4 regions of the Gorillibacterium sp. CAU 1737 genome follow, and region 3 is predicted to be linked to each of the others. Evidence: predicted binding sites of a transcription regulator. Region 3 holds the regulator's gene; each other region holds the start of a gene.

Region 1 (4,374 bases), on a different contig from region 3:
CCGGCCGTCGTCGCGGCGATGGGCAAGGTCCAGTCCTCGTGCGAGAGGAGCGTCCAATAAATCGGTGTGTTCGTTTGGGTTTTCATAAAGCGTGACCCTCCTCAGGGTTTCGGATGGATGTGGCGATAGGCGGCCGGCGTCTGTCCGGTTTTTTCTTAAACAACGTGATGAAGTAGGGCGGGCTGGGGAAGCCGACGCTCAGGCCGACCTCCGAGATCGGCTTATCGGAGGCCAGCAGAAGCTCCTTGGCCTTCTCTACTCGTACCTGCTGGATATACTCGACTGGAGTCATTCCCTTAACCCTTTTGAAGGTGCGATGCAGGTGATACGGGCTGCTGTGCGTCGTCTGGGCGAGAAGCTCCAGAGGCAGCGGTTCCATGTAGTTTCGGTTCACATACTCCACGATCAGGGCCACCCATTCCTCATCCGGCATGCGCTCTCCCGTGGGTTTGCATCGTTTGCATGGGCGGAAGCGGGCGGCTCGGGCTTGCTCGGCGGTTCGGAACAGGCAGACGTTTTCTCGCTTCGGAGGCCTCGACTTGCAGGAGGGGCGGCAGAAGATGCCCGTGCTTCTGACCGCGTAGAAAAAGGTACCGTCATACGCGGCATCATTGCGGCAGATCGCCTGCCATCGTTCCTCGGTCAGGGGTTCTGAGGGGAGCGTGTCGCCGGAAGCTTCCGGACGGTGAACGTCTTCTTGCGCTTGCTCGGTATGCATCTTCATACGGTTCGCCTCCATCCCCAGTATAACCCGCCTAACCGGTCCTTGTACGCCTTTTCCAATGGAACCGCAAGATAACGAAATGGCTCGCCGCCATTTTTGTGGTACAACAGAGAGAGATTGATTAAGACCAATGTGGACACACGAACAGCCGACGATTTCAAGAAAAGGAGGGAACCGAGTGGGAACCGTCCAGACCAAGCTTTTCGAATACAGCTCAGAAGAAATGAACCATCTGATGAAGGCCGATCCCGTATTGGGGGAAGCCATGGCACGAATCGGAAAAATCGAGCGGGTGGTCATGCCCGACCTGTTCGCGGCGCTGCTGTACGCCATTGTAGGCCAACGGATATCGGTAAAAGCCGCGCATACGATCTGGGAGCGAATTCAGGAGCGTTTCGGGGAGATCACGCCAGGAAATTTGGCTGCTCAGACGATCGAGGACATTCAACGCTGCGGAATGACCCGAAAGCAGGCGGAGGCTCTTCATGCGATTGCCCAGGTCATTGCGTGCGGAACATTTTCTTTGGACGAGCTGAAGGAAATGCCTGATGAAGAAGCCATTGAAAGGCTGACGGCCCTAAAGGGCATTGGAAGATGGACCGGCGAAATGGTGCTGATTCATTCCCTGGAACGCCGGGATGTGGTCAGTTGGGGGGACATCGCCATCCGCCGTGGAATGATGAGGCTGTACGGCCTGCCGTCCCTGACCCGAGAGCAATTTGATGAATACCGGTGTCGGTATTCCCCTTGTGGCTCCTTGGCCTCCCTTTATTTGTGGGCGATTTCTGCAGAATGAAGCCAATCCTCTCCGATGAGAAAAGTTGAGAAAAAGCCGCAGTCCTCCCGCCTTAAGTGGTGGCGAGGGCTGCGGCTTTGTTTTGCTGCGGGACAGGTGCATGACAACCTTACGGAGCAAGTCTCACTGCGGTCCGCCCATCGTGTAGCCGTCCAACTGGTCCAGCTTGGCCCGCGTATTGCCCGAGACGGGAGGGGGAGGCCCTGGAACAAGGCTCCGCTCCAGCCGAGCGAGGCGCACGCTGATCGATTCCAGGCAGTCGATCGCAGTGGAAAAGGCCAAGAGCAGCAAGCTGGCTGCAATCCCGCCGACCCACCAGAGGAAGGCTACCAGCCAATCAAACGAGCCGTCTCCATACCGATAGCCGAACAGGATGCCGAACCAGAGAGCGGTGATCACCGCGACAGTTGCGACCAGTCGAACCACTTTCCCCATCTCATTCTCCTCCTATATAGTAGGGATTTTTCGGCCCCCTTCTCTCACGAACTCAACTCGCGCAGGAGCTCGGGGGTGTCGTTCTGCACGCTGCCGACGGCGGGGGAGACCGGATAAGCGCGCATCGCCCCCGCATGGAAGGGCTTCAGGAGTGCCTTCAGCGCTTCGAAATCCTGCTTCGTCCGGTCGAGCCAGAGAGCTTCGTCCTCCTGGCGGAGGATGACGGGCATGCGGGTATGAATCGGCTCCATCAGCTCGTTCGCAGAGGTCGTCAGGATGACGGCGGTGGAGACTTTGCGGCCGTCGGGGCCGATCCAAGTATCGTACAGCGCCGCCATGGAGAAGAGCGAACGATCCTTCAGGACGATCCGGTACGGCTTGCGGGCGGTGCCGTTCTTTTGCCATTCGTAAAAGCCGTCCGCCGGGATGATGCAGCGCTTGCGCTCGAAGAGCCCGCGAAAGGAGGGCTTGTCGTGAACGGTCTCCGAGCGGGCGTTGATGAGCGGCCGCCCCGACGGTTCCCCTTGCGACCAGGAGGGCAGAAGGCCCCAGCGCAGCTCCCCGAGGCGGTTCTTCCCCTCGTGCGCGAGGATGGCCGGGATCATCTGGCCCGGAGCTACGTTATACCGGGGGCGGTAATTCGGATTGTCCAGAGGGCCCAGGCGAAACATGCTTTCCAGCTCCTCCAGGGTGACGGTGATGGTGTAGCGGCCGCACATGGGCGATCCCTCCTTTTTTCTTCAGTATAACGGCTAATCCGGTTCACGCAAGTTCCATAAAATAGCCATTGAATAAGAACATACATTCGTGTTTATAATAGGATAAGAATATATGTTCCCATTTGAAGGTGGTTGCATGCGGGAGAAGACGATTTTTTTGATCGACGGGCAGTCCTTTTATGCCTCAGTTGAGAAGGCGGGGCGTCCGGACCTTGAGGAGTGTCCGGTGGCGATCGGCGATCCGGAGCGCGAGTCCGGTATTATTCTGGCTGCTTGTCCAGTCGCCAAGGGGTACGGGGTGACGACGGCGGAGCGAGTCGGCCAAGCGCGGGCCAAGTGTCCCGAGCTGGTCGTGATTCGCCCGCGCATGCAGTGGTACATCACGGTCTCGCTCTTCATTACGTCGATCTTCGAATCCTTCACGGACCGGGTCGAGCCGTACAGCATCGACGAGCAGTTTCTAGATGTGACGGGCCGCCCGGAGAGCCCCGAGGCGCTGGCGGCGAAGATTCAGCAGCACGTGCTGCTGTCAACCGGGGTTTGGTGCCGGGTGGGCATCAGCACGAACAAGGTGCTTGCCAAAACCGCGACGGATAACTTTGCCAAGAAGATACCGAAGGGGATTTTCTCTCTCCATCCGTCGAATCTGGAGAATACGCTCTGGCCGCTGCCGGTTCACCGAATGTTCATGGTGTCGAACGCGATGACTCGGCATTTTCATCGGATGGGACTGACGCAGATCGGTGACATTGCCCGGCTCGAGCAGATGGATTTTCGCCGGCGAATGCGGCGGGAGATGGGCAAGCAGAGCGATATCCAGGCCGACTACTACTGGCAGATCGCGAGCGGCATCGACCCGAGTCCGGTTGAACCCAGCATCCGCAAGGAGCTGAAGTCAATCAGCCACGGGAAGGCTTTGCGCAGCAGCCTGTACGGCGAACTGGCGGACATTCAGGTCGTGCTGCTGGAGCTCATCGCGGAGGTGAGTCGCCGTGCCCGCCGCCGTGGCTACATGGGGCGCGTCGTTTCGGTCGGCGCGGTCGAGACCGACGGCACCCGCACCTGGGGTTTCGGGCGCCAGACGACCCTGCCCGAGCCGACCTCTCTCTCGCACGAGATGGCCGCGGCGGTGCTGCCCTTGTTCGCGAAGCATTGGAGCGGTGCGCCGGTGAGCCGCCTGTTTGTCTCGCTCGACTCCCTCGTCCCGGACAACGTGATGCAGCTCACCCTGTTCGAGGATCGCGCAAGGGATTACCGGCGCGAGCGGGCCATCGACCGCATTCAGGATCGATACGGCAGTGCGGCCCTGCTGCGGGCATCGTCGCTGCTGGCTTCAGGGGTAGCGCGGGAGCGCGCAGAACAGATCGGAGGGCATTACAAATGAGCAAACTCGACGGCAACGAAAGGTGGAATTCCAAGATGTTGCTCACCGAACACCAGGAACAATATGAGCACCGCAAGGACCGCAAGCGGAGCGGTCCCCCGGAGTCGGAGGAGCTGCAGATGCTCCGCAATTTCATCCTGCTGCCGCACCTCGTCACCCTGGTGGAACGGAACCGCCAGGAGATTGAGCATTCGACGATGACCTTGAAGAAGCTTTACCTCGCTTCGACCCAAGTGCTTCTCGACGAGATTGGACGCGACCTTCAAGCGGTGAAGAGGGAGCTCTCCCTCCGGGCGATCAAGGTCGTCGGCGAGGA
Region 2 (4,374 bases), 370 kb from region 3:
GAAAATCAAACAGCCGGACCACGCAAAAAAGACATGGAGAACGCAAGCTGCGTCACTCCATGTCTCCGTATAACGAGCCCCTGTAGCTCTTCTAGCGGTTCACGCGGCTATGGAAAAGAAGCCTTCGAGTCGTGCATCGGCTAGCCATGCACACCCATTGGAACGCTAAAAAAGAATACAAAAAGACCCTGCGGCAGCAGGGTCCTGGGTCGGTCGGGAAACGGCCGGGTGAGGGTTGCTGTTCTTAACTATGGGGAAGCGTCGCAGGATACACGCAAACAGAAGGGTAACCGGAGAGACTTTCGTCCCGAAGGTTCCTTTTCTCTTGCCATGCAGCCTTACAAACGACTTCAACCCGTATCCAATTGGATTAGTTAAGAACACTCACCGACATCAAAATTTCCCCTTTCCATTACTCTCTTGAGTATAAGAGACCCAAAGGAACAAGTCAATGTGCTCCGGCCCGGATGAAATGGCTATACCCATTTCATCCGCCGTTTGCACCACATCCTGGCTATGAGCGATAATAAGGGCGGACCATCATCGAGAAGGAGGACCGCTTCATGATCAGCAACGAGCAATTGGATCAATACCGGCTGGAAGGAACCCGGGTGAGGGTCATCCGTGATTCGGATCCGGCCAATGATGTAAAAGGCTATGTAATGGCTTGGGACGATCAGTTCTTGTTGATCAAGAAACTCAACCGACGCGTCCTCAAGCTGGATCGTACTTATCAAGTTCAGCCTTGGGAGGCAGAACGGGCATCGATATAATGACCGGCTAACAGGCCGAGCTCGGTGGCGACATTCTCACGGGACAAACGGAAGGTTTCTCGATACCCGCGGCACACATAGCGGCAGGAGAGGCCTTCCTCCCCTCGTTCCTCGGAATAGATCCGAATTCCGGCCAGTCCGAGGTTCGCTCGGATGCGCCGGAGATCCACGCGAACCGAGTCCATCATGCGCTGCAGCACGACAACATGAGGCAGACTGATGCGGATGGTGGAAGCATGGATCGCATCGAGGTCTTGCTGGAGCTGGGTAAGCAGAACGGGGAGGAGGACATAGTGCTTTACCAATTGCTGCTCGGCGGAAGTGGGAACAGGGGGACGGGTCAGATCAATTGCGCTCAGCGCCATAATGCGAACCTCCGTTCGTATGTTTGCTTTCATTGTAACCCATTCTTATCCAAGTTGCAAGATAATGACAGAAGGGAAATTCCTGCAAAATGGCAAGAAAAAAAGTCCAAAAAAAGATTTGACATCAAACTTGCGTCCGTGGTATATTACTTTTTGTCCGCAAGAGACACCGAATGAAACAAAGCGGTTACCCAAGCGGCGGAAGTTATGCGGTCATGGCGGAATTGGCAGACGCGCTAGATTCAGGTTCTAGTGTCAGCAATGACGTGGAGGTTCAAGTCCTCTTGACCGCACTACATCACAACAGCAGGTTCATCAGAGCTCATGCAGCTCAGATGAACCTGCTGTTTTTATTCGTAGCAAGATCGAACAGGCAAGGGGCGGGCTTGGACAGCCCTCCCTTGCCTGTTCAGTAATCTGAAGAAGAATGCAGTCAGGATAATCGAACTTCAGCATCACGGGCTACATCCGGGAAGAGTTCATCCTTCAACAGGTTGCCGGAGAGCCCAAGCAGCCTTCTTAATCGCTGCTCTCGTTCTTTCTTATCCTGCAGTTGCGTTGGAAACGTGAAATCCAAGCCGGCTACGAATCCCGTGCAGTAGTCATACCAATTGGTATAGTGGCTTTGCGCCAGGTGAACGGAGCGGCCGATCAATGTCCAAGTCTCGTCCGCAGTCAACCAATCCAACCGTTCGCCGGCCATGCTATAGAAGACACTGTAAGTAGCGTCGAAGGCTGCGATCCCTCCGGAAGGCATTCTTCTTAGATAATGATTGGCAACGGTATACTTTTCCCGCAGAGGATTGTGGGTGATGGCTTCGATCCGTTGCATTCGTTCGGCCTCCGGGAGCCATTCCAATTCCCGATAGATCTTTGAGAACTCATGGCGGATCCCTGTGGAAATTCGCCACTCCAAATCTTGGGATAGGCCGGAGGCAGAATCGATTCCCGCCATGCGATCGAGCAGGCTCAAGGTGCCGTAACGATTTCGAAATATGCTCTTGGGGTTCGTGATAAAGTAATCCGCATCCGGACCCTTCGGGAAAAAGGCGAGCATGGCATGGGCGAAAGGCTCCCATTTGGTTTTCATGGTATATAGCGATTGGGGCATGAATGCAACCCTCCTTGTGGTTAGCGGTAGCGGATGTACGACCAATTCATGATGTAGGCCTTCAACAAAATCAGGTACAGGAGCATGAGGGATGCGGCATAGATCCCAACGGATATCGGGAAATCCACTTCCATCAAGCCGCTGTTGATCTTGTCCCTCATGTTCAGGAAGACGGTGGTTTCAGCCAGGCCTCCGGGAAAGCGAGAATTGCTGTTCAGATACGTTCGGAATTCGCTCCATTTTGCCGAGTAAGGATCCTGAACTACTGCTTTGATCTCCAGGGTCCCCTTCTTTTCATAGATGGTGCGGGATTGCTTGTAGTTCGTCAGCAGGATGAGGGGCGTGTCCTCGAAGACGGCGCGGGATAAGAACCCTTCCAGGTCGTCATAGGTTCCCGCTTCCTTGGCTTCTTCCTGCATGGCGAACACGGAACGCTTCTTCCCGTCCGTACCCTTTTCCTCTAATTCGATAATGCCGGTGTAGGCCCCCTTTGTGACGTGAAGACGAACCGCGCTGCCAGGCGCAATGGCCTTCAGCTCTTCGGTCGTCTCGACAAGAGGGATCTCCGGCTTTGCATATATGTAGTGGATGTACTCCGAGAAAGACATCTCCACGCTTTTGTGAAGCGTGATGCTCATCAGTACGTGCAGAAGGATAATGAGCGAGATAAGGAATTTCCTTCGAAACAGGAATCGAAACGCATTGCGAAGGGTAGGGAGGAAGGGCTGTTTGCCCCACTCCTTATGGATCTGCTGAACGCGCTTGCGGTTTGGTTTATCGCTTCCTCTTTTCTTAAGAAGAAATGCGTCTGCCTTGGCCAGTCCGACAAGGGCGTCTGCGTCTCCCGGTTGAAGGGCGAGCATCCGGACATACACGTCGCGTGCCGCTTCGAGTTGTTCTAGTTGAAGATAGCTTTTTCCCAGCAGGGAAAGGAACTGCAGGTTGTTTGCGGATGACGCTTCAAGCGGCTTCAGCCGGTCCAGTGCTTCCTGAGCGCGGTTTAGATCGATCAGCAGGCTTGCACGCAGGAGGGGGAGGTCCCTATCTCCCGGATTCAGCTGGATCGCTTCGCTGCACATGCGCAGCGCCTTTTCCCGGTCTCCATTGTCCCGATAGAATTGCATCATCAGCCACAGCAGGATGGGGTTTGACTCTTGTACGGGAAGAACCTTGGTTAAGGCTTTGTACGCAGCCTCCAGGTTCTGCTCGATCAGGGCGGTAACAAATTTCTCTCGCTGATGAAGGTACGCTTCCAGATCGCCTCCTTCTAATGATGGAAGAGTGGAATATCCGAGGCGAGAGGCAGCCGAGCCCAGCACGCTGTATTCCCAAACCTTCGGAAATCTCTCGATGTACGCTTCCAGATCGGACTCCATCAACTCCTTGAAGCCGAAGGCGTTGTCCAGCATCGCCCATACCTCATCCGGAAGGAAATAGTGCTCGTTGAAAAAAGTCAGTAACCGTTCTGTAAGGGATTGGGTATCGTCTATTCTCCAAACGGCTTCGTCGTTGAGGATGTGAACCCATTTGTCCATGGAAAAACGAGAGGCAGGGTCCGCATACAGGTCCTGTACCTTTTTCAGAAAGGCCTCCGTTTGTTCCTTAGCAACTTGCGCGGATTGAGGCGGGACGACGATCTCCGGCGGAGAGGACTGACGCTCATCTTTGTTCGATACAAAGAGAGAATCCAGCCAATCGGTCTCTGGTGCGGCGTCATCTGGATCGCTCGTGTCAGCATCTACCTCCCTATCCTCCGCTTCTTCTTCGTAATCCTCATCTTCATAAGCCTCTTTTTCGTAATCCCTTTCATCGAAGTCCGAATCGTCCTCCTCCGAAAGGAATCCGCTCTTGGCCAGCCTCATGGCTTCGTCAAAAGCTTCCCGAAGCCGTTGATAGCTTTCTGGATCATCCTCGGGATGATGGATCTTCAGCTTGCTTGCGTAAGCCCTGCGTATGAGGGATGTATCCTCTGTTGGATCAAGGCCCAGTATTGTCCAAATGCTCACAATCGGTTCATTCCACCTTCTTCATTGAAATAGGCAGTCGGCCCCCCGCGGACCAACGACTGCATTTGCTTCGTTAGTAGTTATCGACAACCGATCCCCTAAGTTTTATCGAAAGATGA
Region 3 (4,374 bases):
GCAGCAGGCCGAGTGCGGATGGCGACCGGCAGTCTTTCCATCGAGCAACTGGAGGGGCTGTTGAATCACATGCCTGTGGATCTCACGTTCATCGATGAGGATGATGTGGTTCGTTACTTCTCCCACGGGAAGGATCGCATCTTCGCAAGAACGAAGGCGGTCATCGGCCGTACGGTCCAAAACTGCCATCCGCCGCAAAGCGTTCATGTCGTGAATCAGCTGCTGGCAGACTTCAAGGCTGGAGTGAAGGATGAGGAGAGCTTCTGGATTCCTTTCCGGGAACGGTTTGTCCATATTCAGTATTTCGCTGTACGCGCAGAAGATGGTCGTTACTTGGGAACACTGGAATTTACCCAGGATATCGGTCCTCTGCAAAAGCTCACGGGTCAAAAACGGATTCTGTCGTAATCAGCGACGGGGATTTCGCATAAGCCGATTGACGGTTTCGCGTCGCAGCCCGATGATCTGTCCGATCTCGCCCTGCGTGAGCAGGTCTGTGAGGGAAGCCGGTTGAATATACGCGTCAAACCATTCTTGAAGCCGATTCAGACGGGCGGCGGGGGATACCTCGGTTAATTGATCGATTCGCTGCTGCATCATTTGAAGCTTGAGCTGCAGCTGCAGGGCAATCGCTCGAAACCGTTCGGGATCTTCCTCCAAGCCCCGGTACCATTCCTTGTTCGACAGAACTTCGATCTCGCAGGTCGTGAGCGCTAGGGCCGTTCCATAATAGGGGTTTGGGCTGATTAAGGAATGATGCGGAATAATTTCGTGGGGTACAATGACGTTAACCAAAAGCTGGCTTCCATCCTCATGTACGCGGACAATCTTGAGCATGCCGCTTTTGATGTGGTAGAGAGGACCGGACTCCCCCTGGCGAAACAGAGTATCTCCCTTTTGCAGAATCATTGATGTTCCTCCCGTTCTTGGAATCGCTTCTCTGATTATAGCGATTATCCAAGGCGAAAGCCAAGAGAAAAGGCCCTCAAGTCATGCCAGGCATGACTCGAGGGCCTCCTTGTTACTCCTCGCGGTCATAGGCGGCGAGTGCAGCGGGCAAAGCTTGAATGACACTTTGTCCGACAGCGGGAAGTCCGATTAGGATGGCGCTGATGATTTCATCACGGCTTGCTCCCAGCGATTTCGCATGGCTGACGTGAAAGGGAATTCCGCTCTCCATGCGGACGGCCGCGAGGACGGCGAGGTAAGCGAGCTCCTCGGTTTTGGGATCGAGGCTGCTTGCGGTCCCAAGCTTGTGAACGGCCTCCATCCAGGCAGCCTGATGATTCGGGGCCTCCCGTAGAAAGGTCTGGAAGGAAGAGCTGACTCCGTTGGTTGTGCTCATGAAGCACCTGCTTTCTGTAGAATTGAGCCCAAGAATAGAAAACAGCCTCTTCCACATGCAAGCATCATGCTGTGGAAGAGGCTGGACTTGGCTGATTCGGTGTCTGCCTTCTCTTAATGGATGTCCCGGTAAACGCCGATGACTTTGCCGAGAATGGAGACATTCTTGAGCAGGATCGGCTGCATCGTCGGGTTATGCGGCTGAAGGCGTATGTAATCCCTCTCTTTGTAGAAGCTCTTCACGGTTGCTTCGTCGTCTTCATTCATGGCGACGACGATATCGCCGTTGTTCGCGGTGCTCTGTTGACGGACGATGACGTAATCTCCGTCATGAATACCGGCATCGATCATGCTGCTTCCTTGAACGGTCAGCATGAACACCGTATGATCGCCTACCACATGATTGGGTAGAGGGAAGTAATCTTCAATGTTCTCGGTAGCGGTGATCGGTACCCCCGCGGTTACCTTGCCGATTAAAGGAACGCGAGCGACGGAATAAGAGAACGGCGTAGACGCTTCATCGCCGGGAGACAGCAATTCGATAGCGCGAGGCTTCGTTGGATCTCGACGAATCATGCCCTTCTTCTCCAGACGGTCCAGGTGACCGTGAACGGTGGAGCTGGACGCGAGCCCGACTGCCTCTCCGATTTCGCGGACGGAGGGCGGATATCCTTTGGCGCGGACTTCGTTGCGGATGAATTCAAGAATGGCCTGCTGGCGGCCCGATAGCTTCGTCACGTTTATCACTCCATGAGGGAATTAATTAAGGAAAGTATACCATAGAATAGGGGTTCGTACAAACATAAGTTCGTTTTCTGCGTTGACATGAACATGTGTTCGCGTTATAGTAAAAGCAGAACAAATGTTTGGAGGTTGATGAGCGATGAGTGTTATGTACTATTGTGAACCGGTTGAGTCGATGAAGACGGTGAGAAGAAATGATGGCTCTGGTCAGGCAGGGAACCGAAGAGGAATGGGTTCGAGCCGCTTCAAGAACACGCGCCAAACCGGAAGCACTCATACGGCTGACAAGCCCCAAGCATTTGTTTCGAGAGCCTTCATTCTTGGACTGCTGATCGTGTTCTCGTTGTTCAGCGGTTTCCTGGTAACGGCGTATGCCACGGCGGATAATGCGGCAGCAGGCCGTCACATGGGGACAGGAGCCTTCTATCAGCAAGGACAGCCTGCACAGGAACCCTCATTAGAAGAGAAGGCCCTAGGTCGCCGCATCATTGACGTAGCCCCGGGAGAGACCTTGTGGGCCATCGCGAACAAATATTCGGAGGGCCGTTCCATTCGGTCCTACCTTCAGGAAATCAAAGACGTGAACGGCTTAACCTCGACCCAGCTTCAGATCGGTCAATTGTTGATTCTCCCCGATTCGAAGTGATCCCCCTTTGCCAATTCCCTATATAGAAGAAGAGATTATGCGGGCATCTCCAACTGTGCAAGTGGAGAGGACCTGCTTTTTTTGTTTAGCCAAGTCTGTCCGTTGGGCGTGTCGGCTCCGCTTGACAAGGCATTGCTCGAATGGCAAAGTAATAGAGATACTCGCATCAGGGGAGGTGCTTTCATGAGCATGGACGATACGATCGCCCGCATTAATGAGCTGGCGCGTAAAGCCAAAACAGAAGGGCTGACGGACGAAGAACTGGAGGAGCGCAACGCGCTTCGCCGTATCTATATTGACGCGTTCAAGAAGTCCATGAGATATCAGCTGGAATCCATTAAATTTGTAGAGGATGAAGAGAACAATGTCCCGTAAGTGGGAACGTATGGTGGAGAAGAATCAAAAAACGATCAATGCCAAACGCAAGAAGGATGGGCTGGCTCCTGTATCGGTGAAGGGAAAAGAAGTGAAGCAATCCTTCAAGGGCATGAACTGGATGCTGCCTTTCTTTCTGATCATCATCACGATTCTGAACATTGTCATGTTCATTCAGCAGGATGCCATGACGAGAGGGAACCTCATCACGTTCCTCGTCTATATCCTGCTTGCGGTCTTGCTCTTGTTCATGAATCGTCCGACGCTCGCCATCGGCCGCACGTCGATTACCTCTCGACGCTTTGCCAGCTTCCAAACGGCGTCCGCATCCGATATTGAAGAGATTCAATTGATGAAGAATGCGGTGGTCATTCGGCTGAAGACGAAAAAGAAACGTTGGGTGTATACGAAGGTAACCCATTGGTTCCCGATTGCAAATGTCTCGGTGAGGCTTCGTGAATTCGCAGCGGATAACCAAATCGCGTTGGTGGATAACCAGTCTTAAAACGGGGGTAGAATGGGATGGGGACGAAGGCGGTTCTGTTTGATCTGGATGATACCTTGCTCTGGGATGAGCGAAGTGTGAAGGACGCGTTTGAAGCTACGTGCGTTTATGCTGCGGAGAAGGTGCCGGGGATAACCCCCGACCAACTGGAGGCGGAGGTACGTCGTGAGGCAAGAGCCTTGTACGAATCGTACGAGACGTTCCCTTTCACCAAGATGATCGGAATTAACCCCTTCGAAGCCCTATGGGCGACGTTCAGCGGCGGTGAGCATGAGAGCTTCCGCAAGCTGCAGCAGCTCGCTCCCGGCTATCGGATGGAGGCATGGACAAGAGGCCTTCGAGCCGTTGGCGTCGAACACCCCGAAGAACTAGGCGCAGAGCTGGCGGAACGATTCCCGCAGGAACGGAGAGCAAGACCTCTCGCTTATGAAGAGACATTTGAGGTGCTGGACGAGTTAAAGGGGCGGTACAAGCTGCTTTTGCTCACAAACGGGGCCCCAGATCTTCAGCAAGAGAAAATTGCAGGCCTTCCGCAGCTCGCGGGTTATTTTGACCACATTCTCATCTCCGGCGATTTTGGAGAAGGCAAGCCCTCACCGGCTATCTTCCACAAGGCAATCCAACTGCTGGACATCCTTCCGGAGGAAGGCATCATGGTAGGAGATAAGCTGACGACGGACATTCTCGGTTCGAGCAAGATCGGCATGCCCAATGTCTGGATCAATGCGCATGGAGCAACATCGGCTGGCGCGGACGCTCT
Region 4 (4,374 bases), on a different contig from region 3:
GGGAGATCAATGCCGCAAGCCATATTGGCATGCTCGACATCTGCCTGTTTCACCTCCTCGCTATTCCCTGTAGAGTAGCTTGGGATTTGTTCGGTTTTTAGCCCATTCCATTTTCCAGGAAGTTCTGGATTAACATGTTTTCATCAGTACTGCGACAGCACCGATTCACGATTCGCATGGTACAGAATAAAAAGTAAAAATTGGCGATTTTACTTTGCGAATCTCCTCTTGTCACAAAGAGTTATCAATATTTTATCTTTTTGTTCAGATTGTTGTCAAGTTTCCGGACAAACGAAGCAAGGCATCTGTGACAAACCCATTCACAGGGATTCCCAATCCCAGTCTTCGGAGTCCATCGGCTCAGCCGCGCTAACTTGTCGAACCACATTCCCTACCAGCTGTGGGGCATACCCGCGCCGGGCTAAGAAGGCATACAGCTTCCTTTTTTTATCAGCGGGTTCTCCCTTGAGCAGCTTCCAGCGTTTGGTAGCCACCACCAAGGCTTGTTCCTCTTCTTCCTCCGGGTTGATGCGCCCGATTGCCTCGGCCACGGTCTGCTTGTCGACTCCCTTGTGGCGAAGCTCCTGCTCCACCCACTTCCTCCCCTTCTTCTGAAGGGAGATGCGTTCCCGTGTCCACAAATCCGCAAAATCCCGGTCGTTCAAATACCCCTGCTCGGTCAATTGAGCGACGACCTGTTGAATCAGAGGAGGTTCATACCCTCTGCTCTTCAGCTTCTTGCGTACTTCATCGACCGAACGAGAGCGCACACCCAGAAAGCGTACCGCATCCAAATAGGCTCGATGCCGTTCATCTGCGTGCAAAATCTCTTGCAAGGTCGAAGCGTTCACCGTCTCCCCCTTCAAGAGGCGATAGTGAACAAGAAGATCCTCATGAACGGAGAAGGCATATTCCCCATCCAGGTGAAGGTTGTATCGGCTGCGATTCTTCTTCTGCTGTTCCACCTGGGTGATCATCGCGGTCTTGTTTGGGGTTTGTTCGGCCAGCCCATCCGGCCCCTCTGTTTCTCTCGCTTTCGGCGCCTGGTCGTCCATGCAGCCGCCTCCTTTCGTCGGGTTCGCACACGCTTCCTCCCCTTGGGTTTCCGCACAATAGGCAAATGCCGCGCCGGTTCAACACCGGTGCGGCACGAGATTCCACCAGCTCATAGGCTGGATTTATTCATTCGTTCTCTTCGAATTCAAGCGCATCCTCGTCGTCTTCTTCCTCTTGGGCCGAAGGAACAATCGTGGACAGGTTGCTGTTCTCGCGGATCTTCCGTTCGATTGTCTCGGCAATCTTCGGGTTGTCCTTCAGGAACTGCTTGGCGTTCTCACGCCCTTGGCCAAGTCGCTCGCCTTCGTAGGAATACCAGGCACCGCTCTTGTCGACGATATCCATCTCCGTCCCGATATCGACGAGGCTGCCTTCCTTCGAAATGCCTTCGCCATACATCATATCGACCTCTGCTTGCTTGAAAGGCGGAGCTACTTTATTCTTGACGACCTTAATCCGGGTGCGATTGCCAACCAAATCATTGCCTTGCTTGATCGAATCGATCCGACGAACGTCCAGCCGTACAGTGGAGTAGAACTTGAGGGCGCGACCGCCCGGCGTAACCTCGGGGTTGCCGAACATAACGCCGACTTTCTCCCGCAACTGGTTGATAAAGATCGCGATGACCTTCGATTTGTTGATGGCACCCGACAGCTTCCGAAGGGCTTGGGACATCAGACGAGCTTGAAGCCCGACGTGAGAGTCGCCCATCTCCCCTTCGATTTCAGCCTTCGGCACGAGGGCTGCAACGGAGTCGATGACGATGATATCGACAGCACCGCTGCGTACGAGCGCTTCCGCGATCTCCAGCGCCTGCTCACCGGTATCCGGTTGGGACAGGAGCAGTTCGTCGATGTTGATGCCGAGCTTCCGGGCATAGAGCGGATCGAGCGCATGTTCTGCGTCGATGAAAGCAGCTTGTCCGCCGGTCTTCTGTACCTCGGCGATGGCATGCAGCGCAATCGTCGTCTTACCGGAAGATTCCGGTCCGTAGATTTCGATGATTCTTCCTCTTGGGAACCCGCCGGTTCCAAGAGCTATATCGAGAGCGAGGGAACCGCTCGGTACCGTCTCCACCTGCATGTGGGTGGATTCCCCGAGCTTCATAATGGACCCCTTGCCGAATTGCTTCTCAATGTTGCGTAATGCCATCTCCAACGCAGCGCGACGATCTGACAATCGACTCACATCCTTCTCTCAACTTGATAAGTTTATTTTACTCGATTCGGAGGCATTTGCCAAGCTTTTTTCGAACATATATTCGCATTTTTCGAAATGCCTGCAAACAACAAAACACCGCAACGAAAGATGGGCTTTCGCTGCGGTGCTTCCGCTAATGGATACTCCCTATTATAAAAGGCGCCTATGAAATCTGTCAATGAGCGTTGATGAGCGACTAGATCGAAACCTCGAACGATTCCACATAAACCGCCGTCCCCGTAATTTCAATCTGCTCGCCATTCGTAACCGTAACCTGAACCCTGCCGTCTCGCCCCAGTTCTTGTCCCTGCTCGATCAGCAGCTCCAGAACCGGACCATCCTGAATGTATGCCGCATAATAAGCCCCCATCACTCCGGAGGCCGTACCGGTAACGGGATCTTCCACGGTGCCGGAGTAAGGGGAAGAGAAATGTCGGGCATGCATATTCGCAGCAGGGTCTAGCGTTTCCAAGCAAAAGGGATGGACAGACGCGCTCGGCATCGCGCTTAAAATCGCGGGAAAGAGCTTGTTTTGCGGGTTCATCCGTTCCATAACCGCAAGAGATCTCACCGGTACCAGCAGCGTCCAGGTTCCGGTACTCCCGTACACAATGGGCAGTTCCGTTGCCAAGTCTCTCTCTTCGAGTCCGATCGATGCGGCAAGCTGCTTCCTTGAGCCATCGAAAGAGGCAAATTGAGGAGCAGCCTGCCTCATCGTGATGAAGAGCCCTTCTTCCCTCTCCGCCAGCTTGATGGGCAGAACGCCTGCTTTTGTCTCGATGGTCCATTCTGTCTTGCCGTCAAGCATTCCCTTGGTCCTCATAGCAAAGATCGTGGCCATCGTCGCATGGCCGCACAGGTTGATTTCGTGGCCGGGGGTAAAAAAGCGAATGCGGACATCCGCCCTGTCGGAGCTCAGGAGAAACGCCGTCTCATTAAAATCAACCACACGAGCGATCTCTTGCATCTGTTCCTCCGTCAGGGACTCGCCCTCCAGGACTACGCCTGCGGGATTTCCCTTGTGAGGAGTGCCGCTGAACGCATCATAATGATGAACCTGAACTGGTTTTGCCGCCATTTGTCTCTATCCCTTCTTTTCAATGAGAGGTGCCAAGCCTTCTCCAAAGGTGATAGAGAGCGGCTTTGGCCGTTTTGAGCTTGATCGTTTCGCGGCTGCCATTGTACCGGGCTTCCATAACCTCCGTATCTTGTCCGCGGCAAGCAATCCCGAAGTAAACAAGCCCGACCGGCTTGCCCTCTGAGGGCTCCGGTCCTGCCACGCCGGTGATCGAGACGGCATAGTCCGTTCCGGCCCTTGCCAGCAGGCCTTCCGCCATGGCTCTTGCGGTCTCGCGGCTAACCGCCCCCGGCGCTCCTTCCCCTTCCAGAAGCTCGGCAGGGACGCCTAGAAACACCTTTTTGAGCTCATTGGAATAGGAGACAACACCCCCGCGAAAGACAGCAGAGCTGCCCGGTATTGCGGTCAAAAGGTCCGATAGCAGCCCGCCCGAGCAGCTCTCCGCCACCGCCAGCGTCTTCCCTTCCTGCTTTAGTGTGGTATAGATCACCTGCTCCATGGTGACATCTTCCTTGGCGTACAGGTATTCGCCGACCCGCTGTTGGATCATCTCCTCCACCTGCTCCATCTTGGCGAAGGCTTCGCTCTCCGTCTTGGCACGACTCGTCAGCCGAATCGTCACTTCCCCTTCCTTGGCATAGGGAGCGATGGTCGGGTCTGTCTGCTCATGAATGAGGTCAAGCAGGGCATGCTCGAGGTTCGATTCGCCGATCCCGGCAAACTTCAACATCTTGCTGAAGAGAGGGACCTCATCGGTCATGATGCTGCGAATCCAGGGGAGCGCATAATCCCGAAACATCGGTTTCATTTCCTTAGGAGGGCCCGGCAGCAGAATGTAGTGCTTGCCCTCTTGGCTGACGGCGGTTCCGACGGCTAGCCCCGTGTCGTTCACAAGCGTGACGCTTCCTTCGAGGGTCATGGCCTGACGAGCGTTGCTCGCAACCATCTCCATCTTCCGAACTTTAAAGAAGCTCGTCATCTTGTCCATCGCGGGACGGTCAACCACCAGCTTCCGGTTCAGCCGCTCGGCCAGCACATCC

Evidence for each region. Region 3 encodes LexA, which represses DNA repair genes until DNA is damaged. Its sites were predicted from a motif close to CGAACATATGTTCG; they were not measured.
Region 1: a site for LexA is predicted at 2,750-2,763, ahead of AAFN83_RS09220 (DNA polymerase IV). Genes of this name have one in related genera too.
Region 2: a site for LexA is predicted at 1,143-1,156, ahead of AAFN83_RS02140 (YhjD family protein). Genes of this name have one in related genera too.
Region 4: a site for LexA is predicted at 2,307-2,320, ahead of recA (recombinase RecA). Genes of this name have one in related genera too.

What each region holds. Positions count from the first base shown of each region.
Region 1 is NZ_JBDQQO010000003.1:401,485-405,858, forward strand. Features, by position in the region: gene AAFN83_RS09195 (methylated-DNA--[protein]-cysteine S-methyltransferase) at 1-86, opposite strand, end outside; partial or broken gene AAFN83_RS09200 (bifunctional transcriptional activator/DNA repair enzyme AdaA) at 102-724, opposite strand; gene AAFN83_RS09205 (DNA-3-methyladenine glycosylase family protein) at 903-1,520, shown strand; gene AAFN83_RS09210 (hypothetical protein) at 1,644-1,955, opposite strand; gene AAFN83_RS09215 (SOS response-associated peptidase) at 2,000-2,674, opposite strand; gene AAFN83_RS09220 (DNA polymerase IV) at 2,811-4,058, shown strand; gene AAFN83_RS09225 (YhjD family protein) at 4,055-4,374, shown strand, end outside.
Region 2 is NZ_JBDQQO010000001.1:453,102-457,475, forward strand. Features, by position in the region: gene AAFN83_RS02135 (hypothetical protein) at 564-773, shown strand; gene AAFN83_RS02140 (YhjD family protein) at 740-1,138, opposite strand; tRNA gene AAFN83_RS02145 (tRNA-Leu) at 1,348-1,431, shown strand; gene AAFN83_RS02150 (DUF1266 domain-containing protein) at 1,572-2,249, opposite strand; gene AAFN83_RS02155 (J domain-containing protein) at 2,270-4,255, opposite strand.
Region 3 is NZ_JBDQQO010000001.1:825,923-830,296, forward strand. Features, by position in the region: gene AAFN83_RS03820 (DUF438 domain-containing protein) at 1-408, shown strand, start outside; gene AAFN83_RS03825 (Crp/Fnr family transcriptional regulator) at 409-909, opposite strand; gene AAFN83_RS03830 (carboxymuconolactone decarboxylase family protein) at 1,022-1,345, opposite strand; gene lexA (transcriptional repressor LexA) at 1,459-2,082, opposite strand; gene AAFN83_RS03840 (LysM peptidoglycan-binding domain-containing protein) at 2,228-2,734, shown strand; gene AAFN83_RS03845 (DUF896 domain-containing protein) at 2,918-3,109, shown strand; gene AAFN83_RS03850 (hypothetical protein) at 3,099-3,614, shown strand; gene AAFN83_RS03855 (HAD family hydrolase) at 3,632-4,374, shown strand, end outside.
Region 4 is NZ_JBDQQO010000002.1:375,090-379,463, forward strand. Features, by position in the region: gene rny (ribonuclease Y) at 1-31, opposite strand, end outside; gene AAFN83_RS06190 (RecX family transcriptional regulator) at 321-1,055, opposite strand; gene recA (recombinase RecA) at 1,183-2,235, opposite strand; gene AAFN83_RS06200 (PhzF family phenazine biosynthesis isomerase) at 2,453-3,334, opposite strand; gene AAFN83_RS06205 (competence/damage-inducible protein A) at 3,354-4,374, opposite strand, start outside.